Linked DNA regions of Methylococcus capsulatus. The protein of the gene in region 1 interacts with the protein of each later gene in a pairwise test. Links are inferred from orthologs where the notes say so. Each region holds a gene or a part of one and is shown on either strand. Other genes may lie near its edges. The genes, in order: dprA and recA.

What was found.
Region 2: the proteins of dprA (region 1) and recA interact in binary tests that used the Bacillus subtilis proteins (3 or more experiments, as listed by UniProt). The link is inferred for Methylococcus capsulatus from one-to-one orthologs.

Annotation. Positions count from the first base shown.
Region 1 is NZ_CP104311.1:766,332-769,515, reverse strand. Bases 1-2,868 are described here. They hold dprA (DNA-processing protein DprA), read left to right. Parts: upstream 1-821; coding sequence 822-1,916; downstream 1,917-2,868. Other genes in these bases: topA (type I DNA topoisomerase), read left to right, coding at 2,496-2,868; N4J17_RS03640 (DUF494 family protein), read left to right, coding at 1,952-2,419; N4J17_RS03650 (LysM peptidoglycan-binding domain-containing protein), read left to right, coding at 1-811. Outside these bases: more of topA, read left to right, coding at 2,869-3,184. UniProt on the Bacillus subtilis protein: Protein that helps load RecA onto ssDNA during transformation. Binds cooperatively to circular ssDNA, is able to bridge different segments of DNA. Favors the loading of RecA onto SsbA- or SsbB-coated ssDNA and formation of RecA-DNA filaments.
Region 2 is NZ_CP104311.1:474,145-477,455, forward strand. Bases 277-3,271 are described here. They hold recA (recombinase RecA), read right to left. Parts: upstream 2,299-3,271; coding sequence 1,255-2,298; downstream 277-1,254. Other genes in these bases: alaS (alanine--tRNA ligase), read right to left, coding at 277-768; N4J17_RS02165 (regulatory protein RecX), read right to left, coding at 788-1,204; thpR (RNA 2',3'-cyclic phosphodiesterase), read right to left, coding at 2,331-2,903; N4J17_RS02180 (CinA family protein), read right to left, coding at 2,881-3,271. Outside these bases: more of alaS, read right to left, coding at 1-276; more of N4J17_RS02180, read right to left, coding at 3,272-3,311. UniProt on the Bacillus subtilis protein: Multifunctional protein involved in homologous recombination, DNA repair and competence.

The DNA.
Region 1 (3,184 bases):
TCCGGGCGACGTGCTTGTACTGCGCCGGCGGGGGCGTGAGCCCAGGATCGAGATCGAGACCGCCCCCACCGTCCCCTTGAGTCCCGTCATTCGGGTGACACCGCTGGTGCGGGAGATCCCGGTCATTCCGGAGCATGCCATCCGGGCATTCCTGACCCGGCCCAGAGTCCTGGACGGCGCCAATGTCGACACGCTCCCTTACATCGTCGGGTTCCCGGACGAGCACATCGCCGGCGGCGCCGGTTACAGATTCTATGCGCGAGGGGTCAAAGCAGCGGATGGCTGCGTTCTGGCGGTCGTGCGGCCGGGCCCCGTCTATCGCGATGGCGTCACCGAGGAAGTGCTTGGCCATGAAGCCTTGTATATCGGGGATGCGCAGCTGCGCCGTGCCGGCGAGCTGGCGGAGTTTCTCTTGGTCCGGGCCGAGCGGGAGGCCGTGATCGGTGATCGTCTGCTGGCCGTCGAGCCGCGAGAGCTTATGACTTCGTACACGCTGCACGCTCCGGCGAAGCCGGTCTCCGGCAGGATCATCGGTGTGCGTGACGGCGTGACCCAGCTTGGGCAATACCAAGTGATCGTCCTGGACCGAGGCAGCCGGGACGGACTGGAGGTCGGGCATGTGCTCGACATCTACCATGAAGTCGATACGATCAAAGACTATGTCGCCGGCGGTTTCGGCAACGTGGTCGAGATGCCGCCAGACTGGTCGGGTTCGCTGGTGGTATTCCGGCCGTTCGAGCGGGTCAGTTATGCGCTGGTCATGAAGGCCATCAGGGCGATGCACGTCGGCGACATTGTGAAATCCCGGTGACGTCTGGCCGATGACGGGGGTCCCTTTGCACTGCTGGCTGGCCCTGGTGCGGTTGCCCGGTGTCGGGCCGCGCCGCGCGGCGTCCCTGCTGGATCGGTTCGGCTCGGCCGGCGCGGTATTCGCACGGCCGCGTGCGGACTACGATGGGCTGCGCTTGAGCGAGGATGCACTGGATCATCTGATGCGCCCCCGCTGGGAGGAGGTCGAGGCGGATCTCGCTTGGCTGGCGCAGCCGGGACATGGCTGCCTCACGCTGCACGATCGCGAATATCCTGCTTTGTTGCGCCATATCGCCGATCCGCCGGTGGCGCTTTTCACGCGGGGTGATGCCGCCGTGCTCAGGTGCAAGCAGATCGCCATTGTCGGCAGCCGCAACCCTACGGCGACGGGGCAGCGGACGGCAAGGCGCTTCGCTGCCGCCTTGGCTCGAGCCGGGCTGGTGGTCACCAGCGGTTTGGCCGCGGGCATAGACGCCGCCGGACACGAGGGGGCCCTGGAGGCTGGGGGGCCGACCGTTGCCGTGTTCGGATGCGGCCCGGATCGCATCTATCCGCCCCGGCACAGGGCGTTGGCCGATGCGATCATCGCTAGCGGCGGGGTACTCGTCTCCGAGTTTCCCCCTGGTACCCCGCCGAGCCGGGAGGGGTTTCCGCGTCGCAACCGCATCATCAGTGGTCTCAGTCTGGGGGTGCTGGTGGTGGAGGCGGCTCTGAAATCGGGCTCGCTCATCACCGCGCGCCAGGCGATGGAGCAGGGGCGCGAGGTCTTCGCCATACCCGGGTCGATCCTCGATCCCCTGGCTCGGGGCTGCCACGCCCTGATCCGCGAGGGTGGCAAACTGGTGGAATCGGTGCCGGACATCCTCGAGGATCTCGGGGCGTTGGCGGGTTTCGTGGATCATCAGGAGGAGTCGGCCGTGGTTCCGCCGGCGGACGCGGAGGCCGCGCGGATTCTGGCGCATATTGCCTATGCGCCGACGTCGGTGGATACTCTAGTCGCGGCAACAGGTTATACAGCGAACCTCATCGCCTCGAAACTCGTCCTGCTCGAGATGGAGGGCCATGTGGCGGCTGCGCCAGGCGGCGGATATTGCCGTGTAAAGTAGGGAGCGTCCCGACGCTCTCCCACTCGAGAGGGCCAATGAAAGAAAACGTGTTTGATGTGTTGATCTACCTGTTCGAAAACTATCTGGACCGTGATCCGGAACAGGCGCCGGATCCCGATGAGATGCGGACCGAACTGCTGGAAGCGGGTTTTCCTCAGCAGGAGGTCAATCGGGCGTTCGACTGGCTGGAGACGTTGGGGACCCAGCAGCCGATGCGGGCTGCCTCCCTTCCGGCTTTCCGTATCTTTTCATCGGAAGAGCGGGCCAAGTTGGACGTGGAATGCCGCGGTTTCCTGATGTTCCTGGAGCAGAGCGGTATTCTGACCGCTGCGAGCAGGGAAATGGTCATCGATCGCCTCATGGCTTTGAACGAGAAAACCATCTCGCTCGAAAACCTGAAATGGGTCGTCTTGATGGTGCTGTTCAGCCAGCCCAGCGAGGAGGTCGCATTCGCGCGCATGGAAAATCTCGTTTATGAAAGTTTTCCCGGCTATATCCACTAACGCCCGGGTGGCAGCTCCGGCCGCGATGCCGCGGCCCGTTCCGGGAGCCGCCGTCTGAGGCAGGTTTCATTCATTCATGGCTCAACACCTCGTCATCGTCGAATCGCCGGCCAAAGCCCGGACGATCGAAAAATATCTCGGTAAGTCTTTCCAGGTCTATGCCTCCTACGGGCATGTGAGGGACTTGATCCCCAAGGAAGGCGCAGTCGATCCCGATCACGACTTTTCGATGAAGTACGCAATCATCGAGAAAAACAAGAAACACGTGCAGGCGATTTCCAAAGCCATGGAAAAAGCCGATGCGCTGTACCTCGCGACCGACCCCGACCGCGAGGGCGAAGCGATTTCCTGGCATCTGTATGAATTGCTGAAGGAACAGCAGGTTCTCGACAGCAAGCCGGTCCATCGCGTGGTGTTTCACGAAATCACCAAGCGCGCCATCACAGAAGCCGTCGAAAACCCCAAAACACTCTCGACCGATCTGATCCACGCCCAGCAGGCCCGGCGGGCACTCGATTACTTGGTTGGTTTCAAACTTTCTCCGCTGTTGTGGAAGAAGATCCGCCGCGGATTGTCTGCGGGGCGTGTGCAAAGCCCGGCCTTGCGGATGATCGTGGAGCGCGAACTTGAAATCGAGCGCTTCCAGGTTCAGGAGTACTGGACCATCGAGGCGGCGATCCAATCCGAAGACCAGGCACTTTCGGCCCGCCTGACCCATCTTGCCGGCGAGAAGCTGGAGCAGTTCAGCATCGTCAACGAAGCGCA
Region 2 (3,311 bases), 290 kb from region 1 along the record:
CGCCGCCTTGACCAGATTGCGGAACAGGTCGATGTCATAATTGTTGTGCACCCGCTGCATTACCGCCGCGAGCCGCTCCAAGCCCATGCCGGTATCTACCGAAGGCTTGGGTAGGGGCGTCAGCGTCCCGTCGGCGGCGCGCTCATACTGCATGAACACCAGGTTCCAGATTTCGACGTAGCGGTCGCCGTCTTGTTCCGGTGTTCCCGGGGGGCCACCGGCGACGGAGGGGCCGTGGTCGTAGAAAATCTCGCTGCAGGGTCCGCAGGGACCGGTGTCACCCATGGACCAGAAATTGTCGGACGAGGCGATACGAGTGAAGCGGCTGGGGTCGACACCGATCTCTTCCAACCAGATCCGCTCCGCTTCCTTGTCCTCGGCATATACCGTGATCCATAGCCGCTCGGGAGGCAGCATGAGCGCCTCCGTCAGGAACTCCCACGCGTAGACGATCGCTTCGCGCTTGAAATAGTCGCCGAAGCTGAAATTGCCCAGCATCTCAAAGAAGGTGTGATGACGCGCCGTGTAACCGACGTTCTCCAGATCGTTGTGTTTGCCGCCGGCGCGTACGCAGCGCTGCGCGCTGGCCGCGCGCGCATAGGGGCGGTGCTCGCGCCCCAGGAATACATCCTTGAACTGCACCATGCCGGCATTGGTGAACAGGAGGGTGGGATCGCTGGCGGGCACCAGCGAACTGGAGGCCACGATGGTATGGCCGCGGTCTGCGAAGAATTTCAGGAATCGGGCGCGTAATTCCGCACTGGTCATGCTCGGTTTACCAAGGTCTTCAATCAATGTCCGGGTATTCGCCGCCCAGTCCCAGACGCTCGAAAAAATCCCGGATCTGGGAGGACGTGAAACCCCGTTGCGCGAGAAATCTCGCCCGTGACGCCCGCTCTCGAGGCGTCGTCATCACAAGTTTTCCGCGATATTTTTTCGTGTAGACACGATCCATGTCGCTCATCCAGTCTTGCGGAGCCGCAAGGTCGGCATCGACGCCGCGCAGGCGCAGCTCGTGCCGAATCCGGTTGACACCGTATCCTTTCGCCTGACGGGCACGGACGAAGCTTTCGGCGAAACGGTCGTCGCTCTGCCATCCCCGGTCCGAGCATTCGGCCAGAACGGTTTCTATCGTCGGGGAGTCAAAACCCCGGGCGGCGAGCTTGCGCTCGAGTTCGAGCCGGCTGTGCTCGCGCCGCGCCAAGAGCCGCAGGCAAACCGCGCGGGCGGCTTCGAGCGTGTCTTCGGTTTCGTTCAGAACCCGCTCTCTTCCACCACCGAGCGCTCCAGGGACACCGCATGCTTCAGCCCCGCCAGCGCCTTCTCGCGGACGGCCGCCTCGATGGCGGCCGCAACCTCCGGATGCTCCTTGAGATAGATCCGGACGTTGTCCTTGCCCTGGCCGATGCGGTCGCCGCCGTAGCTGTACCAGGAGCCGGACTTCTGTACGATGTCGTGGTTCACGCCGAGGTCGATCAGTTCGCCCTCACGCGAGACGCCCTCGCCGTAGAGAATCTCGAAGTCGGCAGTGCGGAACGGGGGAGCCACCTTGTTCTTTACGACCTTGACGCGGGTTTCATTCCCGATCACCTCGTCGCCGTTCTTGATCGCACCCGAACGGCGGATGTCCAGCCGCACCGAGGCGTAGAACTTGAGCGCGTTACCGCCGGTGGTGGTCTCCGGGTTGCCGAACATCACGCCGATCTTCATGCGGATCTGGTTGATGAAGATCACCAGAGTGTTGGAGCGCTTGATGTTGGCGGTCAGCTTGCGCAACGCCTGTGACATCAGCCGGGCCTGCAGGCCCATGTGCGAATCGCCCATTTCACCTTCGAGTTCGGCCTTGGGCGTCAGTGCCGCCACCGAGTCGATCACTACGACGTCCACGCCGCCGGAACGCACCAGCATGTCCGCGATTTCCAGCGCCTGCTCGCCGGTATCCGGCTGGGAGACCAGCAGCTCGTCAAGGTTCACTCCGATCTTTTCGGCATAAACCGGATCCAAGGCATGTTCGGCATCCACGAAGGCCGCCACGCCACCGGTCTTCTGCGCCTGGGCGATGACCTCCAGAGTCAGCGTCGTCTTGCCCGAGGATTCCGGCCCATAAATCTCTACGATGCGGCCGCGCGGCAAACCGCCGCAGCCCAGCGCGATGTCCAGCGCCAGGGAACCGGTGGAAATCACGTCGATGTCCCGGACCGCCGCGACATCGCCCATGCGCATCACCGATCCCTTGCCGAACTGTTTCTCGATCTGGGAAAGAGCGGCACCCAAGACCTTACGTTTGTTCTCGTCCATCCGGGTTACTGCATCGAAAGTGGAAATCGACATTATTTCATAGCGGCCATTTCGGGCATAGTCCGCAGCCGCTTTTCGGCGTGCACGATGTAGACCGGACCGGCACTGGAAAGGCGTGACTCGACGAGGGTGAGACGGTCCACGACCCAGGTCACGGGTCGCTTCAATAACATGGCGGACCAGACCGCCTCGGCCTTGCGCGCCAGCGTCAGATGTGGCCGGAACGGTCGCCGCTCGATGGGGAATCCCGCCTGACTCAGCTTCGAATTCAGGATTCCGACCAGTTCGAGCAGAAGCGGTGGGGTGGCGCTTGCGCCCAGACATAACACCCGGTTACGCTGCCAGTATTCCAGCCGGTCCAGCGCCAGCTCGAACCGCGGCAGATCAAGTTCCTCCATCATCACGGTCAGCGCCGGCAAACGTTCTGCCGGCACCGCCCCCAGAAACGCCAGAGTAAGATGGAGCTTGTCCGGGTGCACCCAGCGGCCTTTGACTGTCTGGTGGACGGGGCGAACCAGCTTACCCAAGGACTCACGAACACAGGCGTCCGGCCAGATCGCAAAAAATAGCCGCAGCGGCGGCTCAAGAGGAGCCTGTGCAGACATCGATCAGTCCTTCCAGGGCCGCCATCACGGCTTGCCGCCGCACCGACTCCCGGTCACCCTCGAACCGGAAACACCGCGTGACGGGCGCCGCTCCCCGCAACTGCCAAGCCAGCCAGACGGTCCCCACCGGCTTGTCCGGACTGCCCCCGTCGGGCCCTGCGATGCCGCTGACCGCCACCGCGCAGTCGGCCCGGCTGTGCGCCAGCGCCCCGCCGACCATGGCTGCCACGGTCTCCGCACTCACCGCCCCGCGCGTGGCGATCACCTCGGCCGGCACGCCGAGCAGCTCCTGCTTGGATTCGTTGCTATAAGTCACGAAGCCGCGCTCGAACCAGCGCGAGCTGCCGGGGATGGACGTCACACACTGGGCGATCCAGCCTCCGGTGCACGATTCGGCCGTGACCAGAC